Variovorax paradoxus: one gene and its partners. The protein of the gene in region 3 interacts with the protein of the main gene of each other region in a pairwise test. Links are inferred from orthologs where the notes say so. Each region holds a gene or a part of one and is shown on either strand. Other genes may lie near its edges.

Region 1 (3,945 bases), 1.7 Mb from region 3 along the record:
GACGTGTTCGGCGCCCTGGTCAAGCAGCACCTGCTCAAGCAGACGGCGCAGCAGGCCGACTGGCTGGTGGGCGCGGGGCTCTTCACCGACAAGGTGAAGGCCCGCGCGCTGCGCTCGATGGCCGAGCCCGGCACGGCCTACGACGACCCGGTGCTCGGCAAGGATCCGCAGCCTGCCCACATGAAAGACTTTGTGGTCACACGGCAGGACAATGGCGGCGTGCACATCAATTCCGGCATTCCGAACCGCGCCTTCCATCTCGCTGCCACGGCCATCCCCGGCCCGGCATGGGAGACGGCCGGCCGCGTCTGGTACGACACGGTGTGCGACCGGCGGCTGCGCCAGGATGCCGACTTCCTGGCCTTCGCCCAGCTGAGCGCGGAGAATGCGGCCAAGCGCTTCGGCGCCGACAGCGCGGCACACAAGGCCGTGGGCGCCGCATGGAACACCGTGGGAGTCTCAGCATCATGATTCAGCTTCCGCCCCTGGACCAGGCTTCCGTCGTGCGCGTGACGCGCGAGGGCGGCGTGGCCTACGTGCCGGGCCTTTCGCGCCCGCGCAGCTACCAGCTGGGCAACTGCAGCGAAGAACTGCGCCAGCGGATCGGCGAGGCATTGCAAAGCGCCGCACCGCACGCCGGGCAGCGCAGCGGCCCCGGCTCGCCGGGCGGCGACCAGCGCTTCTACCGCGTGGAGGTGGTGGTGGAAAGTGCCACCACCCGTTCGGGCTCTTCGGTCAGCTTCGAGGTGCCCGAGAACGAGGCGCCCGAGGCGCTGGTGCACCTCTGGAAAGACGCGGCCGAGCGCTGAGGCAGGCGCGGTGCGGCTTCTTCGAATCAAAGGCCGCCGAAAACCGTCGACGCCACCAGCCACACGTTGGCCGAGCTGATCACGCCGAACAGCCCCCATGCCAGCAGCTTGACCACGGTGCCGTTGGCAAAGCCGCCCATCAGCGCGCGGCTGCTCGTGAAGCGGATCAGCGGCCACATCGCGAACGGCAGCTGAAAACTCAGCACCACCTGGCTCAGCACCAGCATCCTGCCCACGCCGCCATCGCCGAACCACCAGACACCGAAGAATGCCGGCCCGAGCGCCAGCCCCCGCGTGATCAGGCGGCGCTGCCAGCACGGGATCTTCAGGTCGAGGAACCCTTCCATGATGATCTGGCCCGCGATGGTGCCGGTGAAGGTCGAACTCTGGCCCGAGGCCAGGAGCGCAATGCCGAACAGCGTGGCGGCGAACGCGCTGCCCACGATAGGCTCGATGAGCCGGTAGGCGTCGTCGATCTCGGTCACTTCCACATGGCCCGTGCTGTGGAAGGCGCTGGCCGCCAGCACCATGATGGCCGCGTTGACCAGGAGCGCGAGCGACAGCGAGAACACCGCGTCGAAGGTGCAGAAGCGCACCGCCTCGCGCCGCGCCGCATCGCTGTCGGCCACCAGCCGGGTCTGCACGATGGACGAATGCAGGTACAGGTTGTGCGGCATCACGGTGGCGCCGACCACGCCGATCGCAAGGTAGAGCGCGCCAGGCTGCTGCAGCCGCTCGAAGCTGGGCGCAAAGCCCATCGCCACGCCGAACCAGTTGGGCTGCGACATCGCGAGCTCCACCACGAAGCAGCCCGCGATGGTGCCCACCAGCCCGAGCACGATGGCCTCGACGCGCCGGAAGCCCGCGCCTTGGAGCCCCAGCACGAGCAGCGTGTCGAATGCCGTGATCGCAATGCCGACCGGAATCGAGACGCCGAACAGCAGGTGCAATGCGAGCGCGCTGCCCAGCACCTCGGCCAGGTCGCAGGCCACGATGGCCAGCTCCGCGCCCAGCCACAGGAAGCGGCTCGCGCGCGGCGAATAGTGCTCGCGGCAGGCGCGCGCGAGGTCTTTCTGCGCCACCAGCCCGAGCCGCACGCACAGCGTCTGCAGCAGCATCGCCGCCAGGCTCGCGAGCAGCACCACGAAGAGCAGGCCATAGCCGAAGCGCGAGCCGGCCTCGATGTCGGTCGCCCAGTTGCCCGGGTCCATGTAGCCCACCGAGACCAGCAGGCCAGGGCCCGCGTAGCGCAGCAGCTTCTTGCCGAAGGGCAGGTCCTGCGGGACCGCCACGCTGCCCTTGACTTCCGAAGGGCAGAACGGCGCGGTGGCCGTGCGGGGCAGGGGAAAGAACATGCGGGCGATGATAGGGTCGCGCGCGGGACCGCTGGCCGAGCGGCCAGTCTTTTAGATTCGACGGTCCCATCCCACAAACATGCAATGGAGCCCTTTTCCATGATCCACGTCGTCGCCGTCATCACCGCCAAGCCGGGCCTGCGCGCCCAGCTGCTCGAAGCCTTTGCCGCCAACCGCGCGGCCGTGCTGGCCGAGGAAGGCTGCATCGAGTACGGCGCCACGGTCGACGCGCAAGGCGTCCCGACATCGAAAGCCAGCTTCGGGCCGGACACCTTCGTGGTGATCGAAAAATGGGAAACGCTGGCGCACCTGCAGGCGCATGCCGTGGCGCCGCACATGGCGGCCCACGGGGCGAAGACCAAGGAGTTCGTCGAGAGCAAGCTGATCCACGTGCTCGAGCCGGTCTGAAAATCGGCCTTCGCGCGCGGCGCAATGCCTGCTACCCTCGCGCCGGGATCAGGCATCCCGAGGAGGGACTCAAGGCATGACGATCTTCTTCAGACCGCGGGGTTGGCGCTTGCGCGCTTTGGTTGGAGCGCTCGGTGCGCTGGCCGCGGCGGTGCTGGCGTCCGGCTGCGCGCAGCTCGCCGCACCGCCCTACGCGGCCGACTACGAGGCGCTCGACCGGCTCGAAGCCACGCGCCCCGGCATGGTGGCCGTGGCGAAGGTGCAGCCGACCGATCCGAACGACAGCATCAACACGCTGAGCCTGCGCCGCGCGAAACTGCTTTCGCCCAGCGGCACCTTCGCGCAATACCTCGAAGACGCGCTGATGCGCGACCTCGGAGAAATATCGGCCTACGACCCCAAGGCACCGACCCGCATCGCGGCGCGGATCCTGGCCAACGAACTCGACCTTGGCGTGATCAACGGCAGCGGCCGCATGGAGGTGGAAGTGGTCGTGACGCGCGCCTCCGCGCAGCGGCTGCGCAAGACCTACCGCGGCGAACTCGCCTTCGATTCGAGCTACGCCAACATCGTGGCCGTGCCCGCCGGACAGGCCGCCTACCCGAGGCTGGTGCGCGCGCTGCTGCGGCAGGTGTATGCCGATCCGCAGTTCATCGCGGCCATAGCGCCCTCGCCCGCGCCCTAGCACCGGAGAAAGCCGCACCATGCCGTTTCCTTTTTCTTCGGCCGCCCGCCTGTTTGCCGCCGCCGTTCTGGCGGCCTTGCTGGCAGGCTGCGCCCATCCGATCACGATGATCACGGAAACCGCGCCGCCGCGGTCGCAGGCCCGCCTCCTCCCGAAGAAGGTGGCCTACGTGATGACCGACGCCCAGCGCGACCAGCAGGTGACCACCGCCGGCGGCAGCGGCGACCGCGTGAGCTACTACCCGTACCGCGATCTCGAAAAGTCGATCCGCGACGCGCTGCGTGCGGTCTACCGCGACGTGGTCGTGCTGCGCACCGCCGGCGATGCAAAGGCCAACGAGGCGGCGGGCGTGTCGCTGGTGTTCACGCCGCAGGTCAAGACCGATTCGAGTTCGTCCTCCTGGATCACCTGGCCGCCCACATCGTTCACCGCCGAAGTGAGCTGCGTGGTGAGCGATGCCGCGGGCGCCGAGCTCACGCGCGTGCGCGCAGTCGGCAACGGCACGGCGGAATTCGGGGAGTTCAACGGCGACTATGGGCTGGCGGCCCGGCGCGCGGCAACGCGCCTGACCTCGCAGCTCAGCAGCGAGATCCGCAGGAACGAGAAGCTGCGCTGAAGCGGGTGCCCCAACCGGCGCGCCCATGAAAAAAACGCGCCCGGAGGCGCGTTCTTTCGTTGGGGCTTCAAA
Region 2 (3,981 bases), 630 kb from region 3 along the record:
CGGAGGACGCGGAGGCTCCTTGTAGTCGGCGTCCTCGTTGTTGCCCGTCCCGTCGAAGAACATGCCCACGAAGATGACGCCAGTGCAGCTTGGCTTCGAACTCACGGGGTTGGCGGCGCACACTGCCTTGTCGCGCTGCATCAGTTCGCGCGGCGTCAACGGACGCTCGCGACTTCGGGTCAAGCCAAGTGCGGGGTTCAATGCCGCATCGATGCTGTCCGTCATTCAGGCAGTCTCCCTTCCTTCTCATATTCCAGCAGCTGCTTGCTGGTTTCCCAGGGAAGTTTGTCTTCCTCGCTCATGGGGTAGCGGGGATGCTCGATGCCATAGTTGGAGACCACGACCTTGACCTTGTGGTTCGGATAGAAATGCGCCTGGATATCTCCAGTGCGCTTGGAGTACTCAGGGATTTCAACCACGGCTTCTTGAGGAGGCGGCGGCCTGGGACCACCTTGCGTGGTGTCGTAGCTCCATCGCACTTTGACTTTCATGCCTGCGTGCCAACGCACCGGAATTCTTGCGCAGCATGAAGATTTCCCTCCTCCTGCCTCGGGCGTTATGTTCGGCCCCCCTGCACCATCGACCGTAAAGCTCTCGATGCCCCAATCGCTCATGTGGTTGTAGCCCATGACCGACGCCGGGACCATCTCATCGCTGCAACCGACCAGCAGCGCGCATGCGCCTGCGGCCAGCCAACCCAGCTTCTGCCTCCTGGCAAGGCAGACGGTCGATTTACCGACCCCTATGAATTTTCTGAGCAAGGTGTTCCCCATCACGACGGTGGCGGGCTTGCCCAGCAGGGCCTTCGCGTCGATGGCGTTGCTGCCCAGCACGTCTAGGTCGAAAGCGTAGGCCTGGCTGAGCGCCTCGCGCCCGACCAGCCGATGGAATTGCAGTGCCTCACCCAGCGGCCTCTGGATGGTGACGCGGCGCTTCATGGCTGCCGCAAGCGTGCAGGCACGCCGAGTAGATCGAACATGGGACTCCCTGAATGTGTCTGCCGCTCCGGGTACGGGCTGGCTTTTGTGCAGGGATTATGTAAGTCGATGTTCCTGCGGCGGAAGCACCCGAAAGTAGCAATTGCGAGCCGGACCCCCTCCATTCAAGTGAACAAATGCACGTCCAGCGGTGGCGCCCGACGCCCGCTTCTTCCGCATCCACCCCACCCCTGGCCTTGAAACTCCGCCGATTGCCCTTATGATTAGCACTCGCTGCTGACGAGTGCTAACAAGCCTCGCTTCCAGTCGATGGGCCGCCGGTTTTTCCCGCCGGCGCCCGACCACAACCCCGTTTCTTATCCAGGAGATGCAATGAAACTTCGTCCTTTGGCCGATCGCGTGATCGTCAAGCGTATCGACAGCGAAACCAAGACCGCCTCCGGCATCGTCATCCCCGACGCAGCCGCCGAAAAGCCCGATCAGGGTGAAGTCCTGGCCGTGGGCCCGGGCAAGCGCACCGACAAGGGCGAACTGACCGCACTGACCGTCCGGGTCGGCGACCGCGTCCTGTTCGGCAAGTACAGCGGCCAGACCGTCAAGGTCGATGGCGACGAACTGCTCGTGATGAAGGAAGACGACCTGTTCGCAGTCGTCGAGAAGTAAGTCTTCTCTCCCTTCCATCCCATCCAAATTCAATCCATTCGGAGTTAATTCATCATGGCAGCAAAAGACGTAGTCTTCGGCGGAGAAGCCCGCGCACGCATGGTCGAGGGTGTCAACATCCTGGCCAACGCAGTCAAAGTGACCCTGGGCCCCAAGGGCCGCAACGTGGTGCTCGAACGCTCGTTCGGCGCCCCCACCGTCACCAAGGACGGTGTGTCGGTCGCCAAGGAAATCGAACTCAAGGACAAGCTTCAGAACATGGGCGCCCAGCTCGTGAAGGAAGTGGCCTCCAAGACTTCGGACAACGCCGGTGACGGCACCACCACCGCGACCGTGCTGGCCCAGGCCATCGTTCGCGAAGGTTTCAAGCTGGTGGCTGCCGGCATGAACCCGATGGACCTGAAGCGCGGCATCGACAAGGCTGTCACGGCCCTGGTCGCCGAGCTGAAGAAGGCTTCCAAGCCCACCACCACGTCTAAGGAAATCGCTCAAGTCGGCTCGATCTCGGCCAACAGCGACGAAACCATCGGCAAGCTCATCGCTGACGCGATGGACAAGGTCGGCAAGGAAGGCGTGATCACCGTGGAAGACGGCAAGTCGCTGGACAGCGAACTCGACGTCGTCGAAGGCATGCAGTTCGACCGCGGCTACCTGTCGCCCTACTTCATCAACAACCCCGAGAAGCAATCGGCGCTGTTGGACAACCCCTTCGTGCTGCTGTTCGACAAGAAGATCAGCAACATCCGTGATCTGCTGCCGGTGCTGGAGCAAGTCGCCAAGGCAGGCCGTCCTCTCTTGATCATTGCCGAAGAAGTCGAAGGCGAAGCCCTGGCTACCTTGGTCGTGAACACGATTCGCGGCATTCTGAAGGTCGTGGCCGTCAAGGCTCCTGGCTTCGGCGACCGCCGCAAGGCCATGCTGGAAGACATCGCCATCCTGACGGGCGGCAAGGTCATCGCTGAAGAAGTGGGCCTGACGCTCGAAAAGGTGACGCTGGCCGACCTGGGCCAAGCCAAGCGCATCGAAGTGGGCAAGGAAAACACCATCATCATCGACGGTGCTGGTGCTGCCGGCGACATCGAAGCCCGCGTGAAGCAAGTGCGCGTGCAGATCGAAGAAGCCACGAGCGACTACGACCGTGAAAAGCTGCAAGAGCGCGTGGCCAAGCTGGCCGGCGGCGTGGCAGTGATCAAGGTTGGCGCCGCCACCGAAGTCGAGATGAAGGAAAAGAAGGCACGCGTCGAAGACGCCCTGCACGCCACCCGCGCTGCAGTGGAAGAAGGCGTTGTGGCTGGCGGCGGCGTGGCTCTGCTGCGTGCCAAGCAAGCCGTGGGCGAGTCGGTCAAGGGCGACAACGCCGACCAGGACGCCGGCATCAAGCTGGTGCTCAAGGCTGTCGAAGCGCCCCTGCGCGAAATCGTCAACAACGCGGGCGGCGAAGCCTCGGTGGTGGTGAACGCTGTGTTGGCCGGCAAGGGCAACTACGGCTTCAATGCCCAGAACGACACGTACGGCGACATGCTCGAACTGGGCATTTTGGACCCGACGAAGGTCACCCGCACCGCGCTGCAGAACGCAGCATCGGTGTCCTCGCTGCTGCTGACGACCGAAGCCATGGTCGCCGATGCACCGAAGGACGAAGCCGGTGCCGGCGGCGGCATGCCTGACATGGGCGGCATGGGCGGCATGGGCGGCATGGGCATGTAATGCCCGGCTGAGCACTGCTCACCAAAGTAAAAAGGGCCGCGCAAGCGGCCCTTTTTCATTGCGCGCCACCTTTATCGAAACTGGTCGCGCAGTGCCATGTACAGCACCTGGAACCGCGCATGGCGCGTCTTGTGCCCATCGGCACCTTCGAGCGAAGGCACCAACTGCTGCTTGACCGGCGGCAGCGTGCACACCTCGGCCACAGTGCCGCCGTCCGCCAGCCACGCGAGGCGCGCCGCACCCAGCGCGCCGCCGGTCTCGCTGCCCGCATAGAGCGTGAGCGGCACCTGGAAGATATCGGCCAGCAACTGGCCCCACCAGACACTGCGCGCGCCGCCCCCCACCAGTGCCACTTCGCGCAGCGGCATGCCGGCGGGCAGGCGCAGGGTGTCGAAGCCGTCGCGCAGACCAAAGCTCACGCCCTCGACCACGGCATAGGCAATCTCCGCCGGGCCGTGCGCATGCGTCAGCCCGAACAGCACGCCCTGCGCGTTCGGGTTGTTGTGCGGCGAGCGCTCGCCCGAGAGATACGGCAGGAACAGCGGGCAGCGTGCCCGCTGTTCAGGCGCGACCGACGCCGCGGCTTCGAGCAACGCGGCCTCGTCGGCAAACCTGAAGGTCTTGGCGGCCCAGCTCACGGCGCTCGCGGCCGAGAGCATCACCGACATCTGGT
Region 3 (4,967 bases):
CTTGCGCGGCTCCTTGCCGAAGAAGGCCTTCACCTTTTCCTGCACCTTGGGCATGCGGGTCATGCCGCCGACCAGGATCACGTCGTTGATGTCCGACACGCTGATGCCCGCGTCCTTGATGGCCAGGCGGCAGGGCGCGATGGTGCGTTCGACCAGCTCGTCGACCAGGCTTTCGAGCTTGGCGCGCGTGAGCTTGATGTTCAGGTGCTTCGGACCTGAGGCATCGGCCGTGATGTAGGGCAGGTTGATGTCGGTCTGCGCGCTGTTCGACAGTTCGATCTTGGCCTTTTCGGCCGCTTCCTTCAGGCGCTGCAGCGCGAGCACGTCCTTGCCCAGGTCCACGCCTTGCTCTTTCTTGAACTCGGCAATGATGTAGTCGATGATGCGCTGGTCGAAGTCTTCGCCGCCCAGGAAGGTGTCGCCGTTGGTCGACAGCACTTCGAACTGCTTCTCGCCGTCGACGTCCGCAATTTCGATGATCGACACGTCGAAGGTGCCGCCGCCGAGGTCATACACGGCGATCTTGCGGTCGGCCTTGTCCTGCTTGTCGAGGCCGAAGGCCAGCGCAGCAGCGGTGGGCTCGTTGATGATGCGCTTGACGTCCAGGCCCGCAATGCGGCCGGCGTCCTTGGTGGCCTGGCGCTGGGCGTCGTTGAAGTAGGCCGGCACCGTGATCACGGCTTCGGTGATGGTTTCGCCGAGATAGTCTTCGGCGGTCTTCTTCATCTTGCGCAGGATGTCGGCGCTGACCTGCTGGGGCGCGATCTTCTTGCCGCGCACTTCCACCCATGCGTCGCCGTTGTCGGCCTTCGCGATGGTGTAGGGCATCAGGTCGATGTCCTTCTGGACTTCCTTTTCCTCGAACTTGCGGCCGATCAGGCGCTTGATCGCGTACAGCGTGTTCTTGGGATTGGTCACGGCCTGGCGCTTGGCCGAGGCACCGACCAGCACTTCGCCGTCTTCCTGGTAAGCCACGATCGACGGCGTGGTGCGCGCACCTTCCGAGTTCTCGATCACACGCGTGGTGTTGCCTTCCATGATCGACACGCACGAGTTGGTGGTGCCGAGGTCGATGCCGATGATCTTTGCCATGTTCTTACTCCTGAAAGCCTGAAAAGTATGTTGTTATGAACTTGTGGATAACCCGGCGCGATTCAAGGTATGAAGCGGGGATTTCCTGTGGGAATCGTGTGTGCAGCGAGCCGGGGCCGGTTACTTCGGCGCGCTGACCGTGACCAGCGCCGGGCGCAGCACGCGGTCGTTGATGGTGTAGCCCTTCTGGAGCACGCTCACCACGGTGTTGGGCTCCTGCTCGGGAGCGGGCACCACCGAGATGGCCTGGTGCTGGTGCGGATCGAACCTGGTGCCGGGGGCTGGAGCCACCTCGATCACCTTGTTGCGTTCGAGCGCGCTTTTGAGCTGGCGCAGCGTGGCTTCGGCGCCTTCGCGGATCTGCTCGGGGGTGGCGTCCTTGATGGCCAGGCCGGCTTCGAGGCTGTCGGTCACCGGCAGCAGGCTCTCGGCAAAGGCCTCGACGGCGAACTTGCGCGCCTTGGTGATTTCGTCGTCGGCGCGGCGGCGGGCGTTCTGGACGTCGGCTTGGGCGCGCAGGTACTGGTCGGACAGCTCGGCATTCTTGGCCTGGAGGGCAGCAAGTTCGCCCTGGGCAACGGCGAGCGCGTCCTGCGCCTCGGCTTCGTTGGCAGCCTGTGCGGCTTCCAGTTCTTCGGGGCTTGGCTCGCCTTGCAGCATTTGCGAATTCTGTGCGGATTGTTGCGGGTCGGACATTTTTCAGAGAACCGGTGGGGGCCGGGAAACAAAACGATAGCCAGCCACTTGGGGCTGGTCAGGGGCATTTCAAGCGAAAAAATGCGGCCAAAAGGGTCGCGGAGGCATGAAAAAGGCCCGCAATCGGGCCTTCGTGCCAGCGCCTGGCTTGGAGAAAGATCAGTGCGCGTCGAGCAGTTCGACGTCGAACTTGAGCGTGGCGTTGGGCGGGATCACGCCGCCCGCGCCGCGTGCGCCATAGCCCAGCGACGCGGGAATGATCAGCGTGCGCTTGCCGCCGATCTTCATGCCGGCAACGCCTTCGTCCCAGCCCTTGATGACCTGGCCTGCGCCCAGCGAGAACGCGAACGGGTCGTTGCGGTCGCGGCTCGAATCGAACTTGGCGCCTTGCACGCCGTCGTTGTAGAGCCAGCCGGTGTAGTGCACGTGCACGTGCTGGCCGGCCTTGGCTTCTGCGCCGTCGCCCACGGTGGTGTCTTCGTATTGCAGGCCGGAGGGAGTGGTAGGCATGTTGAACGCTCCTTGCGTCAATGGAATGGAGGGTGGATGGATAAACGGACCGAAGGCGCGGAGTTTACCGACGCCCCGGGAGAGGCCGGCCGGCCTGCTCAATTGCCAGTGTCAAGAGGCGGGACGGAGGAAGACGGAGACGACGCAGCAGGCGCGGGAGAGGGCGCTGCGCCAGGGGAAGAGGAAGAAGGAGGCGCCGAAGGCGAATTCGACGAAGGCGCAGGGGGGGCGGGCGCCGCCGCCTTCTTGACCTGGCCCAGCTGCCATTTGCCCGCGAAGGCCTGCAGATCCGAGAGCCGCTTGAGAAGGTCTTGTCCGCTCACCGTGAGGCTGTAGCCATCGCCGCCATGGCTCACGAGGCCGGCCTCGCGCAGCTCCTTGATGCGGGTGTTGAGCGTGTTGGGGGTGATGCTGCCGACGCTGTCCTGCAGCAGCCGGAAGGTCTGTGCGTGCCCATCGCGCAGCGCCCAGAGCACGCGAAGTGCGTAGCGGGCCTCGAGCAGCGCGAGCAGCTGGCTGACGGCTGCGTTTTCCTTGGTACTCATCGACATCATCTCCTCGGGGCTGGGCGGGCCATCGATCCTGGGAAGGGCCGGTGCCTCGCGTTCTTGTTGGCTCGCTACATGACCGCGCGTTGGCCGGCGACTATAGCGCAAGGATCACGATGCTACTAGTTTTATAGCTACGGGTGCATGCTGCATGCGGGCCGTGAGACAAAGCTTCACAAATTGGCGAAATTGGCCATGGCTTCGCCCAACCGGACCGCGCGGGTGGGCGACCAGTCGGGATTGAAGGCCAGCGGGGGCGCCGGGAACAGCATGACGACGGTGGAGCCGAGCAAGAAGCGGCCCATCTCCTCGCCCTGCCCGAGCACGATCTGCTGATCGGCGTAGTGCCATTCGCGCAGCTCGCCGCCGCGCGGCGGATTGACCACGCCGTGCCACACGGTGGCCATGCTGCCGACGATGGTGGCTCCCACCAGCACCAGCACGAAAGGCCCGTGCGCCGATTCAAAGACGCACACCACGCGCTCGTTGCGCGCGAACAGGCCGGGCACGCCGCGCGCCGTGACGGGGTTGACCGAGAACAGGTCGCCGGGCACGTGGATCATGCGCACCAGGCGCCCCTCGCACGGCATGTGGATGCGGTGGTAGTCCTTCGGACTCAGGTACAGCGTTGCGAAGCTGCCGTGCGCGAAGCGCGCCGCCAGCACCGCGTCGCCGCCGACCAGCGCGGTGGTGGTGTAGTTGTGGCCCTTGGCCTGGAAGATCTGGTCGCCCTCGATGGCGCCGAACTGGCTGATCGCGCCGTCCACCGGGCACAGGAGGTCGGCCTGCGCGAGCGGCCGCACGCCGGGCTTGAGCGCGCGCGTGAAGAACTGGTTGAAGCTCTTGTAGTGGTTGATGTCGGATTCGAGCGCCTCGCCCATGTCGACGCCGTACTTGGCAACGAAGCGCCGGATGATCCACGTGGTGACGGCGCCGCGTTCCTTGCCCGCGACCCAGCCGGCGAAGTTCGTCAGGGCCTGCTTGGGAAACAGGTATTGGGGCAGTACGGCAGAGCGGTCGGACACGTGTGGGAGGCCTGGAATGCCTGGAGTGCGAATCGGAGGGGCATTCTATAAAGCGCCCGGCGGCCCGAACGTAGGAGGCTTCCCTTGTATCCGGCGCGCCGTTTCTCGTAGCCGGGACGCGCCTCTGGCACGCCCCAAGCCGGCGTCAATCCGCCTTGATGCCCGCGGCCTTGATCACCTGCGCCCACTTTTCGACCTCGGCCTTCTGGAAGGCCGCGATCTTCGCAGTTGTCAGGTCGGCGGGCTCCATGCCGAAGCCCTTGAGTTTTTCCTGCATCTCGGGCGTTGAAAGGATCTTGCGGATCTCGGTGTGCAGCCGCTCGACGATGGGCGCCGGCGTGCCCGCGGGCACGAAGATCGCCTGCCACGACAGCACCTCGAAGTCCTGCAGGCCCGCGATGCCCGATTCCGCGACGGTCGGCACGTCGGGCATCGACGCCAGGCGCTTGGCCGAGGTCACGGCGATCGCGCGCAGCTTGCCGCTCTGCACGTGCGGGCCCGCCACCACGGTGGTGTCGAACATCATGTCGACCTGGCCGCCGATCACGTCCTGGATGGCCGGGCCGCTGCCCTTGTACGGAATGTGCGTGAACTTCACGCCCGACTTGAACGCCAGCAACTCGAGCGACAGATGCTGCGAGGTGCCCGTGCCGGCGGAGGCCGACGAGAGGCCGCCCGACTTGGTCTTGCTGGCTTCCAGCACGTCCTTCAGTGTCTTGTAGGGGCTGGCCTGGTTCACCACCAGCACCAGCGGATTGGTGCCGATCAGCGTCACCGGGGCAAACGACTTCTGCGGGTCGTAGCCGAGTTTCGGGTACAGGCTGATGTTGATGGCGTGCGAGCTGATCGTGCCGCCCACCATCGTGAAGCCGTCGGGCGCCGCGCGTGCGCCGATTTCCGAGCCCACGCTGCCGCCGGCGCCGCCCTTGTTGTCGATGATCACGCTCGTGCCCAGCACCGTGCCGAGCTTCTGGCCGATCAGGCGCGCCAGCACGTCGGTCGTGCCGCCCGCGGGAAAGGGCACGAGGTAGGTGATGGCCTTGCCCGTGGGCCAGTTGCCCGGGCCCTGCGCGAATGCGGGCAGGCCTGCGGCAAG

Evidence for each region. The genes of interacting proteins can lie anywhere in the genome.
Region 1: the proteins of grpE (region 3) and QFZ47_RS12485 interact in binary tests that used the Escherichia coli proteins (3 or more experiments, as listed by UniProt). The link is inferred for Variovorax paradoxus from one-to-one orthologs.
Region 2: the proteins of grpE (region 3) and groL interact in binary tests that used the Escherichia coli proteins (3 or more experiments, as listed by UniProt). The link is inferred for Variovorax paradoxus from one-to-one orthologs.

Annotation. Positions count from the first base shown.
Region 1 is NZ_JAUSXL010000002.1:1,846,354-1,850,298, forward strand. What follows is about bases 1-2,874. They hold QFZ47_RS12485 (Nramp family divalent metal transporter), read right to left. Parts: upstream 2,165-2,874; coding sequence 836-2,164; downstream 1-835. Other genes in these bases: QFZ47_RS12475 (M4 family metallopeptidase), read left to right, coding at 1-471; QFZ47_RS12480 (protealysin inhibitor emfourin), read left to right, coding at 468-809; QFZ47_RS12490 (putative quinol monooxygenase), read left to right, coding at 2,264-2,572; QFZ47_RS12495 (hypothetical protein), read left to right, coding at 2,649-2,874. Also shown: more of QFZ47_RS12495, read left to right, coding at 2,875-3,257; QFZ47_RS12500 (hypothetical protein), read left to right, coding at 3,277-3,873. UniProt on the Escherichia coli protein: H(+)-stimulated, divalent metal cation uptake system. Involved in manganese and iron uptake. Can also transport cadmium, cobalt, zinc and to a lesser extent nickel and copper. Involved in response to reactive oxygen.
Region 2 is NZ_JAUSXL010000002.1:807,353-811,333, forward strand. What follows is about bases 1,072-3,981. They hold groL (chaperonin GroEL), read left to right. Parts: upstream 1,072-1,655; coding sequence 1,656-3,308; downstream 3,309-3,981. Other genes in these bases: QFZ47_RS07605 (co-chaperone GroES), read left to right, coding at 1,311-1,601; xylB (xylulokinase), read right to left, coding at 3,380-3,981. In the rest of the region: QFZ47_RS07595 (T6SS phospholipase effector Tle1-like catalytic domain-containing protein), read right to left, coding at 1-225; QFZ47_RS07600 (DUF3304 domain-containing protein), read right to left, coding at 222-773.
Region 3 is NZ_JAUSXL010000002.1:180,162-185,128, reverse strand. The notes cover bases 1-2,825. They hold grpE (nucleotide exchange factor GrpE), read right to left. Parts: upstream 1,789-2,825; coding sequence 1,213-1,788; downstream 1-1,212. Other genes in these bases: QFZ47_RS04610 (winged helix-turn-helix transcriptional regulator), read right to left, coding at 2,397-2,825; QFZ47_RS04615 (FKBP-type peptidyl-prolyl cis-trans isomerase), read right to left, coding at 1,948-2,298; dnaK (molecular chaperone DnaK), read right to left, coding at 1-1,092. In the rest of the region: more of QFZ47_RS04610, read right to left, coding at 2,826-2,843; asd (archaetidylserine decarboxylase), read right to left, coding at 3,020-3,871; QFZ47_RS04600 (Bug family tripartite tricarboxylate transporter substrate binding protein), read right to left, coding at 4,017-4,967. UniProt on the Escherichia coli protein: Participates actively in the response to hyperosmotic and heat shock by preventing the aggregation of stress-denatured proteins, in association with DnaK and GrpE. It is the nucleotide exchange factor for DnaK and may function as a thermosensor.